Regions from separate parts of the Micromonospora sp. NPDC005194 genome, predicted to be linked through region 1. Evidence: riboswitches for the same ligand, from Rfam matches in the RefSeq annotation. Region 1 holds a riboswitch; each other region holds the start of a gene.
The links. A riboswitch is a leader RNA that binds a small molecule or an ion and turns the genes downstream of it on or off. The one in region 1 is predicted to bind cyclic di-AMP.
Positions count from the first base shown of each region.

Region 2: another riboswitch for cyclic di-AMP. It lies ahead of ABZU53_RS16935 (hypothetical protein); the one in region 1 lies ahead of ABZU53_RS06120 (hypothetical protein).
Region 3: another riboswitch for cyclic di-AMP. It lies ahead of ABZU53_RS01700 (NlpC/P60 family protein); the one in region 1 lies ahead of ABZU53_RS06120 (hypothetical protein).

Region 1 is NZ_JBEXIA010000005.1:122,184-129,213, reverse strand. Features, by position in the region: gene ABZU53_RS06130 (AAA family ATPase) at 1-1,557, shown strand, start outside; gene ABZU53_RS06125 (cation diffusion facilitator family transporter) at 1,664-2,581, shown strand; cyclic di-AMP (ydaO/yuaA leader) riboswitch at 2,723-2,854, shown strand; gene ABZU53_RS06120 (hypothetical protein) at 2,908-3,927, shown strand; gene ABZU53_RS06115 (hypothetical protein) at 4,050-4,610, shown strand; gene ABZU53_RS06110 (SRPBCC family protein) at 4,728-5,180, opposite strand; gene ABZU53_RS06105 (PfkB family carbohydrate kinase) at 5,352-6,329, shown strand; gene ABZU53_RS06100 (5'/3'-nucleotidase SurE) at 6,326-7,030, shown strand, end outside.
Region 2 is NZ_JBEXIA010000017.1:71,642-78,671, forward strand. Features, by position in the region: gene ABZU53_RS16920 (metal-sensitive transcriptional regulator) at 150-446, shown strand; gene ABZU53_RS16925 (heavy metal translocating P-type ATPase) at 452-2,413, opposite strand; gene ABZU53_RS16930 (YibE/F family protein) at 2,876-4,240, shown strand; cyclic di-AMP (ydaO/yuaA leader) riboswitch at 4,407-4,537, shown strand; gene ABZU53_RS16935 (hypothetical protein) at 4,542-5,561, shown strand; gene ABZU53_RS16940 (carbonic anhydrase) at 5,650-6,378, opposite strand; gene ABZU53_RS16945 (MarR family winged helix-turn-helix transcriptional regulator) at 6,627-6,956, shown strand.
Region 3 is NZ_JBEXIA010000002.1:18,716-25,745, forward strand. Features, by position in the region: tRNA gene ABZU53_RS01680 (tRNA-Gly) at 1-27, opposite strand, end outside; gene ABZU53_RS01685 (zinc metalloprotease) at 230-1,213, shown strand; gene ABZU53_RS01690 (pyridoxamine 5'-phosphate oxidase family protein) at 1,292-1,849, opposite strand; gene dcd (dCTP deaminase) at 1,949-2,527, shown strand; gene ABZU53_RS01700 (NlpC/P60 family protein) at 2,591-3,631, opposite strand; cyclic di-AMP (ydaO/yuaA leader) riboswitch at 3,645-3,781, opposite strand; gene ABZU53_RS01705 (N-acetylmuramoyl-L-alanine amidase) at 4,016-5,992, shown strand; gene ABZU53_RS01710 (NlpC/P60 family protein) at 6,055-7,030, opposite strand, start outside.

The sequences.
Region 1 (7,030 bases):
GACGAGGCCATCCGGTCGCCCGGTTCCGGGGTGACGATCGTGGCGGGCGGTCCGGGCACCGGCAAGACGGCGGTCGCCCTGCACCGGGCGGCCTTCCTGCTCTACTCCGACCGCAGCCGGTACGCCGGCGGGGGCATCCTGGTGGTCGGGCCGTCCACCGTCTTCGTCGAGTACATCGCCTCGGTGCTGCCCTCGCTCGGTGAAGACACGGCGACCCTGCACTCGCTGGGCAGCCTCTTTCCGGGAATGACCGCCACCCGCGCCGACCCGCCCGAGGTGGCGGCGGTGAAGGGCTCGCTGCGGATGCGCCGGGTGCTGGAGCGCGCAGCCCGCGACGCGGTGCCGGGCGGCCCGGGTGAGCTGCGGCTGCTCTACCGGGGCACGCTGCTGCGGCTGGACCGGGCCGAGCTGGACCGGATCCGGGACCGCGCGCTGCACCGTGGCGCCCGGCGCAACGAGGCACGCCGGGCCGGCTTCGACGGGGTGTTCGCCGCGCTCTGGGCGCAGGCCCGGGCGGTGGGCATCACCCGGCTGCCCGAGCACCGGGCCTTCGAGGGCGAGATCGCCGAGCGGCCGGAGTTCCGGGAGTTCCTCAAGGCGTGGTGGCCGCGCCTGCACCCCCGACACGTGCTCGGCTGGCTGGCTCGCCCGGATCGGCTGCGTCGGTACGCCGGCGGCATCCTCTCCGGCGCGGAGATCAGGCTGCTCACCGCCGCGTACCAGAATCTGGACACCGCGGGCCTGACCATCGCGGACGTGGCGTTATTGGACGAGTTGGACGCGCTGCTCGGCAAGCCCATGCAGCCGGCGCGGGCCCGCCGTGACCCGTTCCAACTCGCCGGCGGCGTGCGCGAGCTGAGCACCGCCAGCGACCGGCAGCGGGCCGCCCGCGCGGCGGCCCGGGAGCGTCCGGAGGACTACCGGGAGTACGCGCATGTGGTGGTGGACGAGGCGCAGGACGTCTCGCCGATGCAGTGGCGGATGGTCGGGCGGCGCGGCCGCCTGGCCTCCTGGACCGTCGTGGGCGACCCGGCGCAGACCGCGTGGATCGGTGATCCCCAGGAGCTGACCCACGCCCGGGACCAGGCGCTGGGCCGTCGCAAGCGGCACGATTTCACGCTCACCACCAACTACCGCAACTCGGCGGAGATCTTCGCGGTGGCGGCGGCGGAGATCCGCCGGCTCTACCCCGACCTGCCGCTGCCGACCGCCGTACGCTCCACCGGTATCGACCCCGTCGAGCTGGTGGTGCCGCCGGCCGGGTTGGAGACCGCGGTCGTGGAGGCGGCCACCGGCCTGCTGGCCGAGGTGGACGGCACGGTCGGGGTGATCACGCCGGTCACCCGCCGCGACGAGGTCGCCGGTTGGCTCGGCTCACTCGGCGCGGCGCGGCTGCAGGTGGTGACCAGCCTGGAGGCGAAGGGCATGGAGTACGACGGGGTGGTGCTGGTCGCCCCGAGCGAGATCCGGGCCGATCCGGGCTCCGGCGTACGAACGCTCTACGTGGCGCTCTCCCGGGCCACCCAGCGGCTCACCACCATCGACCCGACCGGCTGACCTGCGGGTTGCCGTGTCGAAGGGTGGGCCGGTCCGTACACTTGCATACATAGCGATGTGAGCATACATTTGACCGGGTCCCGGGTGGCGACGGAGGGTGGATTTCGTGGGAGCAGGTCATGACCACCACCACGGGTCGGTCACCAACGCCGCCCACCAGCACCGGGGCCGACTCTGGACCGCGTTCGGGCTGCTCGCGACGCTGATGGTGGTCGAGGGTGTGGCCGCCTTCCACACCGGCTCGCTCGCCCTGCTCTCCGACGCCGGGCACATGTTCACCGACGTGCTGGGCATCGGGATGGCGCTCGCCGCGATCACCGCCACCCGGCGGGCCACCGGCGACCCGCAGCGCACCTTCGGGCTCTACCGCCTCGAGGTGCTCGCCGCCCTGGCCAACGCCGTCCTGCTCTCCGGCGTGGCGGTCTACGTGGTGATCGAGGCGATCGGCCGGTTCGGCGACCCGCACGAGGTGCTGACCGGCCCGATGCTCGCGGTGGCCGTCCTCGGCCTGCTCGCGAACGTGATCGCGTTCGCGCTGCTGCGCGCCGGCGCCCGGGAGAGCATCAACCTCCAGGGCGCCTACCTGGAGGTGCTCGGCGACCTGCTCGGCTCGCTCGGCGTGATCGGCGCGGCGCTGCTCATCGCGGTCACCGAGTGGTGGTGGGCCGACCCGTTGGTAGCGGTCGCCATCGGCGTGTTCATCCTGCCGCGCACCTGGCGGCTGGGGCGCGCGGCCGTCCGCATCCTGGTGCAGGCCGCCCCGGAACACCTCCAGGTCACCGCCGTGCACGACCGACTGGCCGCGGTGCCCGGCGTGGTGGAGGTGCACGACCTGCACGTCTGGACGCTCACCTCGGGCATGGAGGTGGCCTCCGCACACCTGATCATGGCACCCGGCGGGGAGGTCGGCACGGTGCTCACCGCGGCGCGTACCGCCCTGCGGGAGGACTTCCGCATCGAGCACGCCACGCTGCAGATCGAGCCCGGGTCCGCCACGGGCGCCTGCGGTTCGATCGAGTGGTGAGCACCTATCTGACGAAAAGACCGTTTTGCCGTCATCTTCGGTGGCGGCGCAGACACCTTCCGTCACATCGACTGCACACGTCCCACCTGCCCCGGTAGGCTCGTCCCCGGCCACCACCCGGCGGCGCCCTCCCGGCGCCGGTGGCGGCCGCCGCCTAATCACCCGAGAGGGCGAACCGGGGAACCACGTTCCTGGGGTGCATCCGCGTCAGCGGTAGGGATCTTCCGTCCCGAACCCGTCAGCTAACCCGGTCGGCGGCTGACGGAAGGACATGCGTAGTGGCACCAGCACGACCACCCGCCGCCCGACTCGCGGCACTGATCGTCATGATGGTCACCCTCGGCGTCGCCCTACCGGTGGGCGCCGCCACCGCCGCTCCCCCCGGCGGCCTGCGGGCCGCCGCGGCGCCCGACGGCGACGAGGAGGGCGGCACCCCCGCGCTGCGGGCCCAACTGGAGGCCGCCAGCAAGGGCTACCTGGACGCGAAGCGCGCCCTGGACACCTCCGTCCAGCGCCAGCAGCAACTCGCGGCCAAGCTGAAGACCACCGAGGCCGAGATGACCGTGCGCAACGGCAAGGTCGGCGAGATCGCCGGCGTGGCGTACCGCACCGGCCGGCTCAGCACCGTCTCGGCGTTGCTCAACACCAACACCCCCGAGGGCTTCATGGACCGGGCGGCCGCGCTGGACGTGGTGGCCGCCAACGAGGACCGGGTGCTGCGCGACCTGCACGCCACCCGGGACGAGGCCAACCGCACCCGCACCGCCCTGGACGGCGAGATCCGCGAGCAGCGCAAGCAGGTCGAGGTGATGGCCAAGCGCAAGGAACAGGCCGAACGGGCCCTGGCGGTCGCCACCAGCAAGCCGCGCACCACCGCTGCCGACACCAGTTCCAACCGGGGCACCTCCACCGCCAACGCCCAGCCCGCGCCGCGCAACTCCGACGGCTCCTGGCCCTCCGAGTCGTGCAGCATCAACGACCCCACCCCGGCCAGCGGCTGCATCACCCCCCGCACCCTGCACGCCCTCAACCAGGCGAAGGCCGCCGGCTTCACCCGGTACGTCTCCTGCCACCGCTCGGGCGGCTCCGGCGAACACCCGAAGGGTCGGGCCTGCGACTTCGCCGCCCAGAAGGGCGGCTTCGGCGGGGACGCCACCGGCGGCGACAAGACGTACGGCAACAACCTGGCCGCGTACTTCATCCGCAACTCCGACCGGCTCGCCGTGCTCTACGTGATCTGGTACAGGCAGATCTGGCTGCCCAGCAGCGGGTGGAAGTCGTACAGCGGGGGGAACGGCGACCCCTCCAGCGAACACACCAACCACGTACACCTGTCGGTGTACTGACCCCACCGGTGGCCGGCGCACCGTCGAGCGGGTGCGCCGGCCCCGGGTACGTCAGCGGACGTACCCCGGACGCCGCCGGTGATCGGACGACCCGGCCGGGCCGGGCCGGCAGCATGTCGGGTATGCCGCGAATCCCACCCGCCACCCGCAAGGCGCTGCTCACCCTGCACCTCATCACCTCGCTCGGTTGGCTCGGGGCCGACCTGGTGCTGCTCACCCTCGGCATCGCGGCACAGCGCGGCGCCGACCCGGCCGTGGTCTATCCGGTCGCCGGGCTCGTCGGCACGGTGCTGTTCGCGCCGCTGAGCGTGCTCGTCTGGCTCGTCGGCGTCGCCAGCGCGCTGCTCACCCCCTGGGGCCTGGTGCGCCACCGGTGGGTGCTGGTCAAGCTCGTGATCACCACGGCGATGGTCGGGCTGGTGCTGTTCCTGCTCACCCCGAACCTGCGGCACGCGAGCGCGCTGGGCGCCGCCCTCCCCGCCCGGGATCGCGCCGACCTGGTGATCGCGCCCGCGGTGTCGACCAGCCTCATGATCATCGCGACCGTGCTCTCCACGTACAAGCCCTGGGGCCGCCGACCCGCCCGACCCACCGGCGCACGCCATACCTCCGCCGCCGCGAGCCCGGCACGCAACGCGCCACAAGATCGCGCAACAACACGGAAGTCAACAGTGTTGCGTTAGGGCTCCGGCCGGCCAACCCGTGCTGGATGGCCCGGCGATCATGGAGTTGTGGTGCCTGCCTTGGCGTTGTATGGGCGTTTTGTGGCCCACCACAACTCCATGATCGGCGAGGCACGATCATGACGCGGGGCGGTCGAGGGCCGCACCGAGGCGGGTGGCCAGGGCGAGGTGGGCGGCGCGGGCCTGTTGGAAGGCGTACCGGAACAGGGGCGTCGGCGCGCGCAGGGTGATGTCGACGTCGATCCGGACCAGGCCGTCCGGCTCGGCGCGCAACCGGGTGTGGTTGCGGACGGTGGTGGCCGGCCACTGGCGGGCCACCGTGACGATCTCGTCAGGTTCGCTGATCAGCACGTCCGCCTGGTAGGTGGTGCGGAAGCGCAACGGCCCCACCGCCAGCCTGTCGTTGATCGTGTAGCTGGCTCGGGCGCCCGGACGGGGCGGCACCCGGCGGACCCGGACGATCAGGGGGTGCAGTTCGCCCTGGCGGGTCAGGTCGCTCAACAACGCCGCCGCCTCGGCGAGTGAGCAGCGGGCCTGGACGGTGTAGCTGAAGCTGTCGCTGCTGAGCACACAGTCTCCCGAGGTCGCTGGTCGCACGATCGTCCCGTACGCGGCTCAGGCTGGCAACGCCCGGACGGACACCGTCCGTTGTCCCGGTATTCGCCCAGCATTCCCACTACGGTCGGCTGATGGGAAATCACCGGTTGTGACGGAGGGTGGACACATGTTCGGTGACGACCGGTGAGCGGGCACGTGATGGTCTTCGCGCCCACCCCGCAACTGACGGTGACCGTGGATCAGCCGAACGACCAGCCCGAACTGCACCTGCACCCCGGCGGCCAGGGCGTCTGGCAGGCCCGCATGGTGCTGTCGCTCGGGGTCGACGTGGTGCTCTGCGCCGCGCTCGGTGGCGAGGTCGGTCAGGTGCTGGAGCCGCTGCTGGTCAGCGAGGGGGTGGACCTGAAGGTGGTGATGCGCGACTCCGGCAGCGGCGGGTACGTGCACGACCGGCGGGGCGGGTCCCGACAGGAGGTCGTGGACGTGCCCGGGGACCGACTGAGCCGCCACGAGCTGGACGAGTTGTACAACCTGGCGCTCGGCGAGGGACTTCGCGCCGACGTGAGCGTCCTCAGTGGCCCGAATGCGCCGTGGCTCGTCCCGGCCGACCTGTACCGCCGCTTCGCCGCCGACCTCGGCGCCAACGGCAGCCGGGTGGTGGCTGATCTGTCCGGTGACCACCTGGGCGCCGTACTGGACGGCGGTGTGTTCTTCCTGAAGGTGAGTCACGAGGAGCTGATCCGGGACGGTCGGGCCCGCAGTGGGGACGGCGCCGAGCTGACCCGGGCGATGTACGACCTGCACGCCTCCGGCGCCGAGACGGTGGTGGTGAGCCGAGCCGACCAGCCGGCGCTGGCTCTCATCGACGGGGAGCTCTTCGAGGTGGAGATGCCCCGGCTGGAGGCCGCCGATCCGCGCGGCGCGGGCGACTCGATGACCGCCGGCGTGGCGGCCGTGATCGCCCGTGGTGGCGACATCCGGACGGCCATCCGCACCGGCGCCGCGGCCGGCGCGCTGAACGTGACCCGGCACGGGCTGGGCACCGGACGGTTGGACTCGATCACCGGGCTGGTGGAGCGGGTCCGGCTCGTCCCGGCGGACAGTCGGCAACAGGAGCGGACCACCCCCGACGAGTTGGCCGACCGGGCGGTCGAGCGATGACGCTGCGGGTGCTCGTGACCAACGACGACGGGATCGCCGCGCCGGGCATCCAGGCGTTGGCCCTGGCCGCCGCCCAGCGGGGCCTGGACGTGGTGGTCGCGGCGCCGATGGAGGAGGCCAGCGGCACCAGCGCCGCGATGAGCGCGGTGGAACGGGACGGGCGGGTGGTGGTGCACGACCATCCGCTGCCCGACCTGGCGGGCGTGCCGGCGTACCGGGTCGCCGGCTCGCCCGGTTTCATCACGCTGATCGCGCTGCACGGCGCGTTCGGCCCGCCGCCGTCGGTGGTGCTGTCGGGGATCAACCGGGGTGCCAACGCCGGCCGCGCCGTGCTGCACTCCGGCACGGTGGGCGCCGCCTTCACCGCAGCCTCGAACGGGTGCCGGGCCATGGCCGTCTCACTGGACGTGCTCTCCGCGGGCGAGGCGACGGCCGGCAGCGGCGGGGCAGCGGTGGACGCCGCAGCCCGCGTACGCGACGCCGAACGGCACTGGGTCACCGCCGCGCGGGTCGCCCTGGACCTGCTCCCCCGGCTGACCGCCGCGCCGCCGGAGAGCGTGCTCAACGTCAACGCCCCCGACCTGCCGCACGGACGGCTGCGCGGGGTACGTCGCGGCTCCCTGGCCAGCTTCGGTCAGGTGCAGATGACGGTGGCCGAGTCGGGGCACGGCTTCGTGCGTACCGCGCTGGAGGAGCCCGGC
Region 2 (7,030 bases), on a different contig from region 1:
CGAATCTCTCCCTTCGTCGTCTGCCAGCCTATACCCCCCAGGGGTAAGGCCGAGGCAGACTCGTGACCGGTCATGTACCGGTACCCGGTGGGGGTATCGGACACGAGGGACGTTACCATACCCCCCAGGGGTACGCTATCCTCGTCGCCATGACCGCACCCACGCCGATCCGCGGCTACACCGCCAGCAAGGACCAGCTGCTCGCGCGGCTCCGCCGCGTCGAGGGGCAGGTCCGGGGCATCGAGAAGATGGTCGACGACGACCGTTACTGCATCGACGTCCTCACCCAGATCTCCGCGATCCAGGCCGCGCTCGACAAGGTGGCCCTGGGCCTGCTCGACGGGCACGCCCGGCACTGCATGCACGAGGGGGCGGCCGAGGGCCGGGCCGACGAGATGGCCACCGAGATGATGGCGGCCGTCGGCCGACTCATGAAGCGCGGCTGAGCCGGTCAGTCGGGCTCCGCGTCGAGGCGTACCCGGCGGAGCAACTGGGCGTTGAGCGCCACCACGATGGTGGACGCCGACATCAGCACCGCCGCCACCGCCGGGCTCAACGCCACCCCGGCCCAGGCGAGCACCCCGGCCGCCAGGGGCAACGCCACCACGTTGTAGCCGGCGGCCCAGGCCAGGTTCTGCCGCATCTTGCGGTACGACGCCCGGGAGAGCCGGACCACGGCACCGACACCGCGCGGGTCGGACGACGCCAGCACCACCCCGGCGGACTCGATCGCCACGTCGGTCCCCGCCCCGATCGCGATGCCGACGTCGGAGCGGGCCAGCGCCGGCGCGTCGTTCACCCCGTCGCCGACCATCGCCACGGTCAGCCCTCGCCGCTGGAGCTCCGCGACCCGGCTGTCCTTCTCGGCCGGCAGCACCTCGGCGAAGACCTCGTCCACCCCCGACCGGAAGCCGAGATCGGCTGCCACCGACTCGGCCACCGACCGCGCGTCGCCGGTGATCATGGCGATGGTGCGGACGCCTTCGGCACGGAGCTCGGCGATGGCCTGCCGGGCCTCCGGACGCACCTCGTCGGTGAGCGCGAACGCCCCGAGCACGGTGCCCGGCAGCCGCACCAGGTACAGCACCACGGCCCCGCGCGCCGACCATCGGCCGGTCGCCGCCTTCAGGTCGTCCGGGAGCGCTCGGCCCAGATCCCGCAGCAACGCCGGGCCGCCCACCGCGTACTCCGTACCGTCGACGGTGGCCCGCACGCCGCGGCCCGGCAGCGACCGGAAGCCGGTGGCACGCGCTGGGCCGGCGGACCCGGCCGCCGTCACGATCGCCCGAGCCAGCGGATGCTCGCTGTCGGACTCGACGCCGGCGGCGATCCGCAGCGCTTCCTCCCGCTCCAGCCCCTGGGTCGTCACCAGGTCGCTCACCGCGTGCTCACCCCGGGTCAGCGTGCCGGTCTTGTCGAAGAGCACCGCGTCGACGGTCCGCATGCGCTCCAGCGCCAACCGGTCCTTGACCAGGATCCCGCGCCGCGCCGCCAGGGCGGTGGAGAGCGCCACGACCAGCGGGATGGCCAGGCCGAGCGCGTGCGGGCAGGCGATCACCAGGACGGTGACCGTACGGACCACCGCCTGGTCGGGCTCACCGAGCGCGGTCCAGACCGCCAGCGTCACCACGGCTGTGCCGGCGGCCACGTAGAACAGCGCGGCGGCGAACCGGTCGGCCAGCAGTTGGGCCTGCCCACCCGAGCGCTGCGCCTGCGCGACCATGCGCTGAATGCCGGCGAGCGCGGTCTCGTCACCCAGCGCCTCGACCCGGACCCGGATCGCCGAGTCGGTGGCGACCGTGCCGGCCACCACCCGCTCGCCCGTCGACCGGGCCACCGGCCGCGATTCACCGGTGATCATCGACTCGTCCAGTTCGGCGTCGCCATCGACGATCCGGCCGTCCGCCGGCACTCGACCCCCGGGCCGGACAAGCACCACGTCGCCCACCCGCAACGCGCCGACCGGCACCGGCTCGGCCTGCCCGTCCGCCGCCACGCGCTCGGCCTCGTCGGGCAGCAACGCGGCCAACGCCGCCAGCGCCCCCCGGGCCTGCCCGATGGCCTTCATCTCCTGCCAGTGCCCGAGCAGCATGATGGTGACCAGCGCGGCCAACTCCCACCAGAAGTCCAGGTCGAAGGCGCCCAGGCTGGTGGCCAACGACGCCGAGTACGCCACCGTGATCGCCATCGCGACCAGCAGCATCATTCCCGGCGCCCGGTCCCGGATCTCGCGCACCGCACCGACCAGGAACGGCCAGCCACCCCAGAGGAAAATCACCGATCCGAGCACCGGCCCGACCCAGGAGCGGCCCGGAACGTCCCACCGGAGCCCGAGCCCGTCCACCACCAGGTGGCTGGTCAGCACCACCGGCAGGGTGAGCACCAGGCAGACCCAGAACCGGCGGCGGAACATCGCCGGGTCGTGGCCGGCGTGCTTGTCGTGGCCAGCGTGCTTGTCCTGGCCGGCGTGCCTCTCCGGGCCGGCGTGCTGATCGTGGCCGGCCGGCGTCGCGTGCTGGCTCTGGTCGGCGGCCTGCTCAGGGGCGGGCTCGGACGCGGGCATGACTCCAACATGCCGCTCCGGGCGACGCCGCGCGGGCGGTTCGACCATCCGACACTCCGCCACGACCTGCGACACCCGGTCCGGCTGGCTAGCATTTCCGGCGATGGCCTACCGGACCCCACCGCCCAGTCGGGCACCGGCGCCGCCACGGCGCGGCGCCTCCGCCGACCGGCCGGTCCGACGGCTCACCCTGTGTGATCACCGGGTCGCCAGCCGGCAATCCGATGCGCCCGGCACCGCGTTCGACCGGCGGAGGTGAACCGACCGGCCCGTCGGCACGTACCCCGCACCGGATCGTTGGGAGTTCTCGCATTGGGTTCCGACCACAGCCGTACCGCTCCGCCCGTCCCACCCCGGGTCCGGCGGATCCTCGTCGCGACGGTGGTGCCACTCTTCGTGGCCACCGTCGTCGCCGCCGTGGTGCTCTGGCCACGGGACGGGGCGCCGCAGACCGGCGGCGGCACGGACGCGCCGCGCCACCACGGCACGGTCACCCGGGTGGTGACCGAACCCTGCCCACCGTCGGCCAACCCGGCGGGCACGCCGGCCATCGGGCCGTGCGGGACCGTGGACGTACGGATCGAGGACGGGCCGAGCGCCGGCCAGCAGGTGCAGACGCCCGTCCCCGCCGGGCCCGGCGCTCCGCGGATCGAGGTCGGCGACGACGTCGTCCTGGTCGAGCTGACCGACCCGACCGATCCCGCCACCAGCAGCTGGAACATCGCCGAGCATCAGCGCGGAAAGCCGCTGGTATGGCTCGCGGTGGTCTTCGCCGCCGCGATCGTCGCGTTCGGCCGGTGGCGGGGCCTGGCCGCGCTGGCAGGGCTGGCCGCCAGCTTCGCCATCCTGCTCACCTTCGTGTTGCCGGGCATCAGCGCCGGCCGGTCACCGCTGCTGGTGGCGGTGGTCGGCGCAGCCCTGATCATGTTCGTGGTGCTCTACCTGACACACGGGGTGACCGCGCAGACCTCGGTCGCGGTGCTCGGCACCCTGGGCAGCCTGGTGCTCACCGGCGTGCTCGCGACCATCGCCACCGCCGCCACCCACCTGACCGGCTTCGGCAGCGAGGACGCCACCACGCTGTCGATGTTCCAGGCCGATGTCGATCTGCGTGGCCTGCTGCTCGCCGGGATCATCATCGGCTCACTCGGGGTGCTCGACGACGTGACCGTCACCCAGGCCGCCACCGTCACCGAGCTGGCGAACGCCAACCCCGGCCTGAGCCGGCTGCAGCTCTACCGGGCGGCCACCCGGGTCGGCCGGGCGCACATCGCCTCCACGGTCAACACCATCGTCCTGGCGTACGCGGGCGCCTCACTTCCGCTGCTGCTTCTGCTCACCGCCGACACCCGCCCCCTCGGGCAGATCCTGACCAGCGAGTTCCTCGCCCAGGAGATCGTCCGCAGCGCGGTCGCCACGCTCGGCCTGATCGCCGCCGTACCCCTCACCACCGGGCTCGCCGCCGTGGTGACCGCGGCCGGGTCGACGCCGGCGCAGGACGCGGCCGCCGACGTCCTGACGCCGCGCCCCCGTCCGGACCGGACGGAGGCGTTGGCCGCCCTCAGCTCCCCGCCAGCGGGTCGGTCCGACGGGCCCGACCCGGAGCGGAGCGCACCCCCATCCACCGCCACCACCGGGTGGCCAGAGCCGAACAGGAGCACGGATACGGCATGGTGACACTCCTCAGCGTGACCGGATCGGGCCTACGCCCTGAGAACCGCGTCACTGGTCACTCAACGCCATGGCGAAATGACGCTTTTAGTCGGCATCAGGACGTAGCTCAGGCGGTGGACTCTCGGGTAACCTCGCTGCCGGTCACCGACGAAGGCGCGCAGCGGCGCCTGCGGTGCCACCGCCCAATCGCCAACCGGCGAGCCGGGGACCCAGGTACGTGGGGTGAATCCGCGACAGCGGTAGGGGCCACTTCCGCCCCGAACCCGTCAGCTAACCCGGTCGGCGGTCGACGGAAGGGAACATTGTGACGGCACCCCTACGCCGCTGGTTGACACCCGTGGTGGCCGTGCTCGCTGCGCTGACCGTGTTCGCCGGGCCCCTCCCGGCCCACGCCGCCCCGACGACCCCCACACCGTCCGGGCACGAAGAGGAAGACGAACCCAAGCTCCTCAACGACGTCATCGAGCAGACCAACCGGGACTACGTGGCGGCCAAGTCCAAGCTGGACAAGTCCAAGAAGCGGCAGCTTGAGCTGGCGTTGCAGGTCGAGCGGGCGAAGGCCGACCTGGAGGCGCTGGCCCCGCAGGTCGGGCAGATCGCCGCCCAGTCGTACCGGACCGGGCGGATCGGCGCGATCGCGATGCTGCTGGAGAGCGACGCCCCGGACTCGTTCGTCCGACGGGCCGCGGCGCTCGACGAGATGAACATGGTCAACGAGAAGAAGCTCGCCGAGGTCAACACGGTCAAGACCCGCGCCGAGCAGGCCAAGCTGGCCCTCGACGCGGAGGTCCGCGAGCAGCAGAAGCAGACCGCCCTGATGGCGAAGGACAAGCGCGACGCGGACAAGGCGCTCGCGCTGGTCGGCGGTCAGGGTTTCACCGGCGGTCTGGTCGACGCCGTCTCGCCGGTCGCCCGGATCGGCCCGGGTCGCACCGCCGACGGCGACTGGAAGGCCGAGTCATGCAGCGAGGACGACCCCACCACCTCCGGTTGTGTCACGCCGCGCACCCTGCACGCGTACAAGGAGGTCAAGCGGGCCGGGTTCAACCGGTTCGTCGGCTGCCACCGCAACGGTGGCCCGTTCGAGCACCCGAAGGGCCGCGCCTGTGACTGGTCGTTGCAGAAGAGCGGCTTCAGCCCGTGGCACAACAACGACACCCGCATGTACGGCAACAACGTCGCCGCGTTCCTCATCCGCAACGCCGACCGCCTCGGCATCTACTACGTGATCTGGAACCGGCAGATCTGGTTCCCGGCGACCGGCTGGAAGTCGTACAGCGGACCGTCGAACCACACCGACCACGTGCACATGTCGCTGCTCTGACCCGGTGCCAAGAAGTCGAGGGCCGTCCCGCATCAGGCGGGGCGGCCCTCGTCGCGTCAGGCGGCGGAAGTTGCCGGGGCGGTCCGCGTCAGGCGGCGGCGGAAGCTGCCGGGTCGTCCGAGGCGCCGGGCGCGTCGAACGTCGCGGCACCCGCCGGTGCGGGGGTAACCGCGCGCACCACACCGGCGGCGAGCCGGTACGACATGCCCACCACCGCACACCGCCCCTGTGCCACCTCGTCGGCCAGCACGGGCGACTGCCCGAGCAGCGTCTCGACGGTCTGCGCGATGTGGATGTCGACGATGCCGTCGACGTCGTCCACGCCCTCGGCGGTGGCACGTCGCAGGCTGGGCAGCACCGCGTCGACCACCGCGGGCAGGTGTCCCGGCGGCGCGACGCCGGTGGCGGCCGCCTCACGGGCGGCCTGCACCGCACCGCACGAGTCGTGGCCGAGGACCACCACCAGTGGAGTGCCGAGCACCGTCACCGCGTACTCCACGCTGCCCAGCACCTCCGGGCCCGCGGTGTGTCCGGCCGTACGGACCACGAAGAGGTCGCCCAGCCCCCGGTCGAAGATGATCTCAGCCGCCAGGCGGGAGTCGGAGCAGCCCACGATCACCGCGAACGGGTGCTGCCCGTCGGCCACGGCGGCCCGGTGCCCGGCGTCCTGGTTGGGGTGGCGCGGCGCCCCGCTGACGAAGCGCCGGTTGCCCGCGGCCAGCTCGGCGTACGCTCGGGCCGGCTCGGTCGGCGTCGGCGCTCGATCGGCAGCCCGCTGCGGGCCCGGCTGCCCGCCAGGCGTACCGGAACGGCTCATCCCCGCACCTCGTCTCCACGCGTTTGACCTGCTCAAGAGGCTTTTCAGTCGGGCCGGCGGTGGGCGCTGGCTCGGGCTCCACGGTCACACGCACCGCAAGATGCGTCAAGATATGCGTGATTTAGATTTCATACGTTGACCCCCGAACCGGCCCTCCGGCCGTTGGGACCGGGCCCGTCCGTCGGCACCTGGCCCGACCCTCCGGCGGGCACGGAGGTGGGGCGGACAACCGGAGAGGCGGCTCCACCATGACGAGCGCGGCGACGGCCGGAGGCGGCCGGAACTGGACGTTCCTCACCAACCACGGGCATGTGCTGCTGGCCATCGCCCGCGATCCCACCGCGCGACTGCGCGACGTGGCGGCCGAGGTGGGCGTCACCGAACGGGCCGCCCAGGCCATCGTCGCCGACCTGGAGGCCGGTGGTTACCTGCACCGCACCCGGGTGGGGCGTCGCAACGAGTACACCCTGAACCCCGCCGGCCGGTTCCGGCACCCCGCCGAGGCCGACCGCCAGGTCGGCGACCTGCTCGCGCTGTTCGCCGAAGCACCCGCAGAAGATGTCACGTCCCGGCCTTGACCGTCGTCGGTGCACGCCGGCCTGGAGCGGCGACCCGCTACCCGCCCGGACCGGCGTCGCCGCACGCCGGCCTG
Region 3 (7,030 bases), on a different contig from region 1:
GATGTTCTGCCATTGAACTACACCCGCGGGCGGCACCACTGTACCCGAGTCGTCGAACCGGTGCACCCAGCCACCCCCACGCGCCGGCGGGACGCCTTCACCTCGGAAAAAGTTTCGTGACGGCAAGATATGGGCGTTCTCAAATGCGTCGATGGGTTGTAACGTCTCCCACACGTTTCAGCCACGGCGTGACACACCCCCTGTCACGCCGCCAGAAAGAGGTGGGCCCATGGGACTCCGTCCCAACCTGCTGACCCGGCGTGCCGCCGGTGTCGCGTCGACGACCCTCGCGCTGCTGCTCAGCACCGCTGCGGTGGGCGTCGTTCCGGCTGCTTCGGCCTTCTCCGCGGCGCCGGGCGGCGCCTGCGCGGAGCCGGCCGACAGCCACGCCAACGCTCGGGTGAAGCCCGGCGCGGCGGCCACGCACGACCCGAACGAGCTGACCGCGAAGCAGGTCCGCGAACGCGACGCCGACCTCGCGGCGGCGTTGCGCGAGCGTGCCAACTTCCGGGCCGGCGCCGGCGCCACGACGCTGGCCACCGTCACCATCCCGGTGGTGGTGCACGTGATCCAGGAGAACAGCACCCGGGCCGGCGGCAACATCCCGGACTCGATGATCACTTCGCAGATCAGCGTGCTCAACCAGGCCTACGCGGGCGGAACCGGCGGCGCTGCCACCGCCTTCGCCTTCCGGCTCGACAAGATCAACCGGGTGACGAACCCGTCCTGGTACCCGATCGTCAACGGCTCGTCGGCGGAGCGGTCGATGAAGTCGTCGCTGCGGGTGGGCGGCAAGAACACGCTCAACATCTACCTCGGCGAGCTGAGCGGCGGCCTGCTCGGCTGGGCGACCTTCCCGCAGCAGAACCTCAGCACCATGGACGGCGTGGTCGTGCTGAACGAGTCCCTGCCGGGCGGCACCGCCACCAACTACAACCAGGGCGACACCGGCACCCACGAGATCGGTCACTGGCTGAACCTCTACCACACCTTCCAGGGTGGCTGCGGCGGCTCCGGTGACAGCGTCAGCGACACCCCAGCCGAGGCGTCGCCGGCGTACGAGTGCCCGACCGGGCGGAACACCTGCTCGGCGACCGGCCTGGACCCGATCACCAACTTCATGGACTACACCTACGACTCGTGCATGTACCAGTTCACCCCGGGGCAGGCGAGCCGCATGCTGACCGCGTGGAACGCGTACCGCGCGGCGTAGCTCTCCTCGCGCACACCTGGTGCCGGCTCCGTCACGACGGAGCCGGCACCGGCGTTTTTTTGGACAGCAGGGCCGTGGTCAGGCGGCCGTGCACTGGACGTCACGGCTGCGGCGGGTCGGGCGCGTCTGCGGTACGGCGACAGGCGCGGCCGGTGCGGGCGGGGCTTGCGGGTCCAGCCAGACCCGCACGGCCGGGCGGCTCGGGGTGACACCCGGAACGCCGGCGGCGTGCTGCTCGCGACGGGTCAACATCGCCACGTCGACGGTGAACTCGAACAGCCGCCAGTCGACCTGCGGCTCGGCCCGGGCGCTCTGCGCCAGTCGGGCCACCTGGACCGGGTCCGTGACCGGCCAGGCGTGGCCCGCCACGTACGCCTCGTCGTCGCTCTCCTCCGGAGGGAACGAGTGCAGCGCGTAGCGGCCGTCCCGTTCGAGGTCGCGGCGCTTCGGCGAGTCGATGATGAAGCAGAAGAGACCCTCGTCGGTGATGACCGGGGAGACCGGATGGACCCGGGGCCCGCCGTCGGCGCGGACCGTGGCCAGGTAGCCGAAGCCCGGCCCGTACTGCTGCAGGAGAACGCGGATCCCGTCGGCGAGGCGGGGCTCGTCGGCGGCGAATTCGGACCAGGAAGCCATGCCGACATTCTATCGAACAAATGTACGAGCAGCGACCTCGACGCGCTGGTCACCGGCACCGAATCCGGCCGGTCCGGCCAACGCGGCTATGGTGGTCCGATGCTGCTCTCCGACCGTGACCTGGTCTCCGAGATCAAGGCCGGCACGCTGGGCCTGGAACCGTTCGAGCCCACCCTGGTCCAACCGTCCAGCATCGACGTACGACTCGACCGGCTGTTCCGGGTGTTCAACAACCATCTCTACACCCACATCGACCCGGCCATGCAGCAGGACGACCTGACATCGGTGGTCGAGGTGCCCGACGGCGAGCCGTTCGTGCTGCACCCGGGGGAGTTCGTGCTCGCCTCGACGCTGGAGGTGATCTCGCTCGGCGACCAGCTCGCCGGCCGGCTGGAGGGAAAGAGCTCACTGGGCCGCCTCGGCCTGCTCACCCACTCCACCGCCGGGTTCATCGACCCGGGCTTCTCCGGTCACGTCACGCTGGAGCTGTCCAACGTGGCGAACCTCCCGATCACCCTCTGGCCGGGCATGAAGATCGGCCAGCTCTGCATCTTCCGGCTCTCCTCGCCGGCCGAGCACCCGTACGGCTCGGTGGTCTACGGCTCGCGCTACCAGGGGCAGCGGGGGCCGACGCCGAGCCGCTCCTGGCAGAACTGGCGTGCCTGGCCGACGCGATAGATAGCGGACGACGAGGGCCCGCCGCGACGAGATCGCGACGGGCCCTGCTGCGTCCCGCGTTGGTCAGCCGGGACGGCCGTAGCTGTGGATCGGCCCGTCGTCGACCTTCTTCATCTTGATCGGCTGACCGGCCTGGGAGGCGTGCACCACCCAGCCGTTGCCGACGTACATGCCGACGTGGTGGATGTCGCTGTAGTAGAAGACCAGGTCGCCGGGGCGCAGATCGCCCCTGCTGACATTCTTGGTCACCCGGCTCTGCGCGGCGGCGTTGTGCGGCAGCGACACACCGGCCTTCGCCCACGCGGCGAGCATCAGCCCGGAACAGTCGTACGAGTTCGGACCCTCGGCACCCCACACGTACGGCTTGCCGATCTGGGCACAGGCGAACTTGACCGCCGTGCCCGCGCCGCCGCCGGGGTAGCTGGCCGGGCAGGGCGCCGGACGCAGCGGACCGCCGCCACCATTGCCGTACACCTTGAGGCGCAGCTTCTGCAGCCGGTCGATCTCGTCGTTGATCTGCTTCTTCTTCGCCGCCAGCTGCGCTTCGGTCCGGGTCAGCTGGGCCACCATCTCGTCCAGCGGCGCCTTCTGCCGGGCCAGCTCGTCGCGGAGGTCGGCGACCTGACGGACGTCCTCCTGCTGGTTGTGGGCGAACCGGTCGAGCATCTCGAGCTGCCCGACCACCTCGCCGGGCGACCGGCTGCCGAGCATCGTGTTGACGGTCGACAGGTTCTCGCCCATGTACGCGCGCACGGCCAGCGCGCTTACCTTGTTCATCGCGGCGTCGACCTGGCGCTCCAGGGGCGCGATGCGGGCGGCGAGCGCGTCGGCCTGCCTGCGCTTCACGGCCAGGTCCGCGCGAGTGGCGTTGTGCCGTTCGATGACCGGTTCGAGCTTGTTCCAGTCGGCGTCGATCTGGCGCTCGATCTCGGCGACGGACGGATCCGCGTGCGCCGCCGTGGCGCTGCCCGTCAGGACGACGGCTACGCCGACCAGGGCGGCGAGGGCGGTGGTGAAGCGGGACCAGCGTGGACGCGGCACTGTCGACGTCGGGTCGGCCGAGGCCGACCGTTCGGACGACGGCCGCGGGGCATGGAGGGCCACCGGGGTTCCGTACTCCTTCTTCCTGACCGCCTACCGGGTTAGCTGACGGGTTCGGGCGGGAAGTTGGCGCCCTACCGCATTGGCTGCGGATTCACCCCGGGGGAACCTGGGTCCCCGGCTCGCTCGCAAGCGACTCGGCGGTGTCGGTCCGTTACCGCCCGGGATGGGCAGACCTGCTACCGGGCCGACAAATGACCAGAGTAGAGACGGCCGTTACCGATCCGCAACCCGTGCGGCCGTGACACTCCGTACCGATTGGAGGAGGTCACCGAGCGTGCGTGAAGCTTTCTTTCGATGCAGTTTGATGTATGGAAAGGTATTGACGCGGACTCCCGACCGGCGCGAAGGTGACCACACCGTTACCAGTCAAATCTAGGGGGTTCGATGGAACGTCCAACCCTGTCCGCCGGCCGGCGCGCATCGCTCGCGGTCGCCGTGGTCATCGCCACGGCCGCCGTACCGCTGAGCGCCGGCCCCGCCTCCGCCGCACCGGCCGCCGACCGTCAGCAGCAGTACGCCGCCGCGTCGACCGAGTACGGCGTGCCGACCGCCGTGCTGCTCGGGGTCTCCTACCTGGAGTCCCGCTGGGACAGCAACGCCGGCACCCCGAGCACCAGCGGCGGCTACGGACCGATGCACCTGACCGATGCCCGCCACGTGGCCGCCCTACCCGCGCGCGGCCACCACGACGCCGGCACCGAGGATCCGCGCGGCGACGACTCCCGTGCCGTCCTGGCACCCGCGCCGGCCACGGATCCCGCGCCGCCCACGGCTGCGATGCAGACCGTCGACGCCGCCGCCGCGCTGACCGGCGCCGCCCCCGAGGCGCTGCGCAGCGACGCGACGACCAACATCCGGGGCGGGGCGGCGCTGCTGGCCGCGTACCAACGGGAGGTGGGCGCCCCGGTCGGCGCCGGCACCGACCCCGCCACCTGGTACGGCGCGGTGGCCCGCTACGCCGGCGCGGACAGCGCCGACGCCGCGGCGGCCTTCGCCGACGAGGTCTTCACCACCATCGGCGCCGGCGAGACCCGCGTGACCGACGACGGCCAGCGGGTCACGTTGCCGGCCCGCGCGGTCCAACCCCAGCGTTCCTGGCTGGACCGGCTGGGCCTGCGACGACTCGCCCGCCCGGACGGCCTGGAGTGCCCGCGGACCGTCTCCTGTGAGTGGATCCCGGCACCCTACGAGGCGTTCGGCGACGGCGACTACGGCAACCACGATCTCTCCGACCGGCCCGCCCGGCAGAAGATCGAGTACATCGTCATCCACGACACCGAGGCGAGTTGGGCGACCACCCTGAAACTCGTCCAGGACCCGACCTACGTGAGCTGGCACTACTCGCTGCGCTCGGTGGACGGGCACATCGCCCAGCACGTCAAGACCAAGGACGTCGCCTGGCACGCCGGCAACTGGTACGTCAACGCGAAGTCGATCGGGCTGGAACACGAGGGCTTCGCCGCGCAGGGCACCTGGTACACCGAGGCGATGTACCGGACCTCGGCGAAGCTCGTCCGGCACCTCGCGCTGCGGTACGGCATCCCGCTGGACCGCCAGCACATCATCGGCCACGACAACGTGCCCGGCACCGTCGCGTCGACCGTGCGCGGGATGCACTGGGACCCGGGGCCCTACTGGGACTGGACGCACTACTTCGACCTGCTGCACGCACCGCGACTGGACACCGGCACCCCCGCCACCGGGCTGGTCCGGATCGACCCCGACTACGCGACCAACCAACCGGCGTTCACCGGGTGCGTCACCCCTGGAACACCCTGCGCGCCGCGCGGCTCCTCGTCGGTGGTGCTGCACACCGCGCCGTCCACGGACGCGCCGCTGGTCAACGACATCGCGCTCCGCCCGGACGGCACCCCGAACACGATGGACGTGTCGGACCACGGGGCGCGGGCCTCCGCCGGCCAGACGTACGCGCTGGCCGGCCGGCAGGGCGACTGGACGGCCATCTGGTACCTCGGGCAACGGGCCTGGTTCCACAACCCGGCGTCCGCGCCGACCGCCACCTGGACCGTGGGTGTGGTGGCCGTTCCGAAGCCGGGCCGGGCCACCATCCCCGTGTACGGGCGGGCGTACCCGGAGCAGGCGGCCTACTCGGCCGGCGTGCCCTACCAGGCGATCTCACCGCTGCAGTACACGCTGGCCGCCGGTCAGCGCTACGCCGTCGGCGCGGTGCTGGCCGGCGAGTACTACCGGGCCAGCACGTTTGACGGCTCCTCGCCCGGCGACTGGACGGTGATCCGGGGCAAGAACCGGTACGCGCAGATCCAGTTCGGCCACCGCATCATGTACGTCGACCTCGCCGACGTGCAGCTCCTGCCGTCCCCGGTGGGCGCTCCCCGCTGACGAACGACATACGACGAGGGCCCCCGGTCATCCGACCGAGGGCCCTCGTGGCGTCCGCTGGATCAGCCGGGTCGGCGGAACCCGGCGATCGGCATGGTGGTGATGCTCGACACCTGCACCGGTTTGCCGGCACGAGGCGCGTGCACCATCTGGTTGTTACCCAGATAGAGCCCGACATGGCTCAGGCCGGAGAAGAAGAAGACCAGGTCACCGGGGCGGGCGTCGGCGCGCGACACGGCCTTGCCCTCGTTCCACTGGTCACCCGTGTGGTGGGTGAGGGAGATCCCGGCCGACTTGTACGCGTACTGGGTCAGGCCCGAGCAGTCGAACGAGTTCGGGCCGGTGGCGCCCCAGACGTACGGGTCGCCGACCTGCTGGCAGGCGGTCTTGATCGCCTTCTGGGCGGCCACGGCGAGCACACCGTTGATGGTCGGGCAGCCGACGGTCTTGACCGTGGTCTTGGGCATCGACGCCTCAAGCTTCTTGATCTCGGCGTCGATCTGCTTCTTCTTGGCCGCCAGCTCGTTCTGCTGCTTGGTCTGGGTGGCGATCAGCGCGTCGAGCTTCTGCTTCTCGCTGTCGTACTTGGCCCGCACGGCCAGCACGCCCTCGACCTGCTTGCGCTCCTGCGCGGCCAGCCGGTCGAGGAGGGTGAGCTGCTCGGTGAGGGTGTCCGGCTTGGCGCTGATCAGCAGCGCGCCGATCTCCTGCGACGGGCCCGACATGTAGTAGCGGGACGCGAGGTCACCGACCCGGTTGAGCGCCAACTCGCTCTGCAGGGCCAGCGGCTCGATCTTCTTCTGCAGGTCGGTCGACTTCTTCCGGTTGACCTTGAGCTGCGCCCGTACCTTGTTGTACTGCTCGATCGTGGGCTCCAACTGCTCCCACTTCTTGTCGATCTGCGCCTCGATCTCGTCGACCGTGGGCTCGGCCTGCGCCGGCACGGCGAGCATTCCGGCACCGACCGCAGCGGCGGCGACCAGCACAAGCAGACGATGGGCGACCCGGCGTAGACCGCCCGGCCGAGCGGACAGTCCC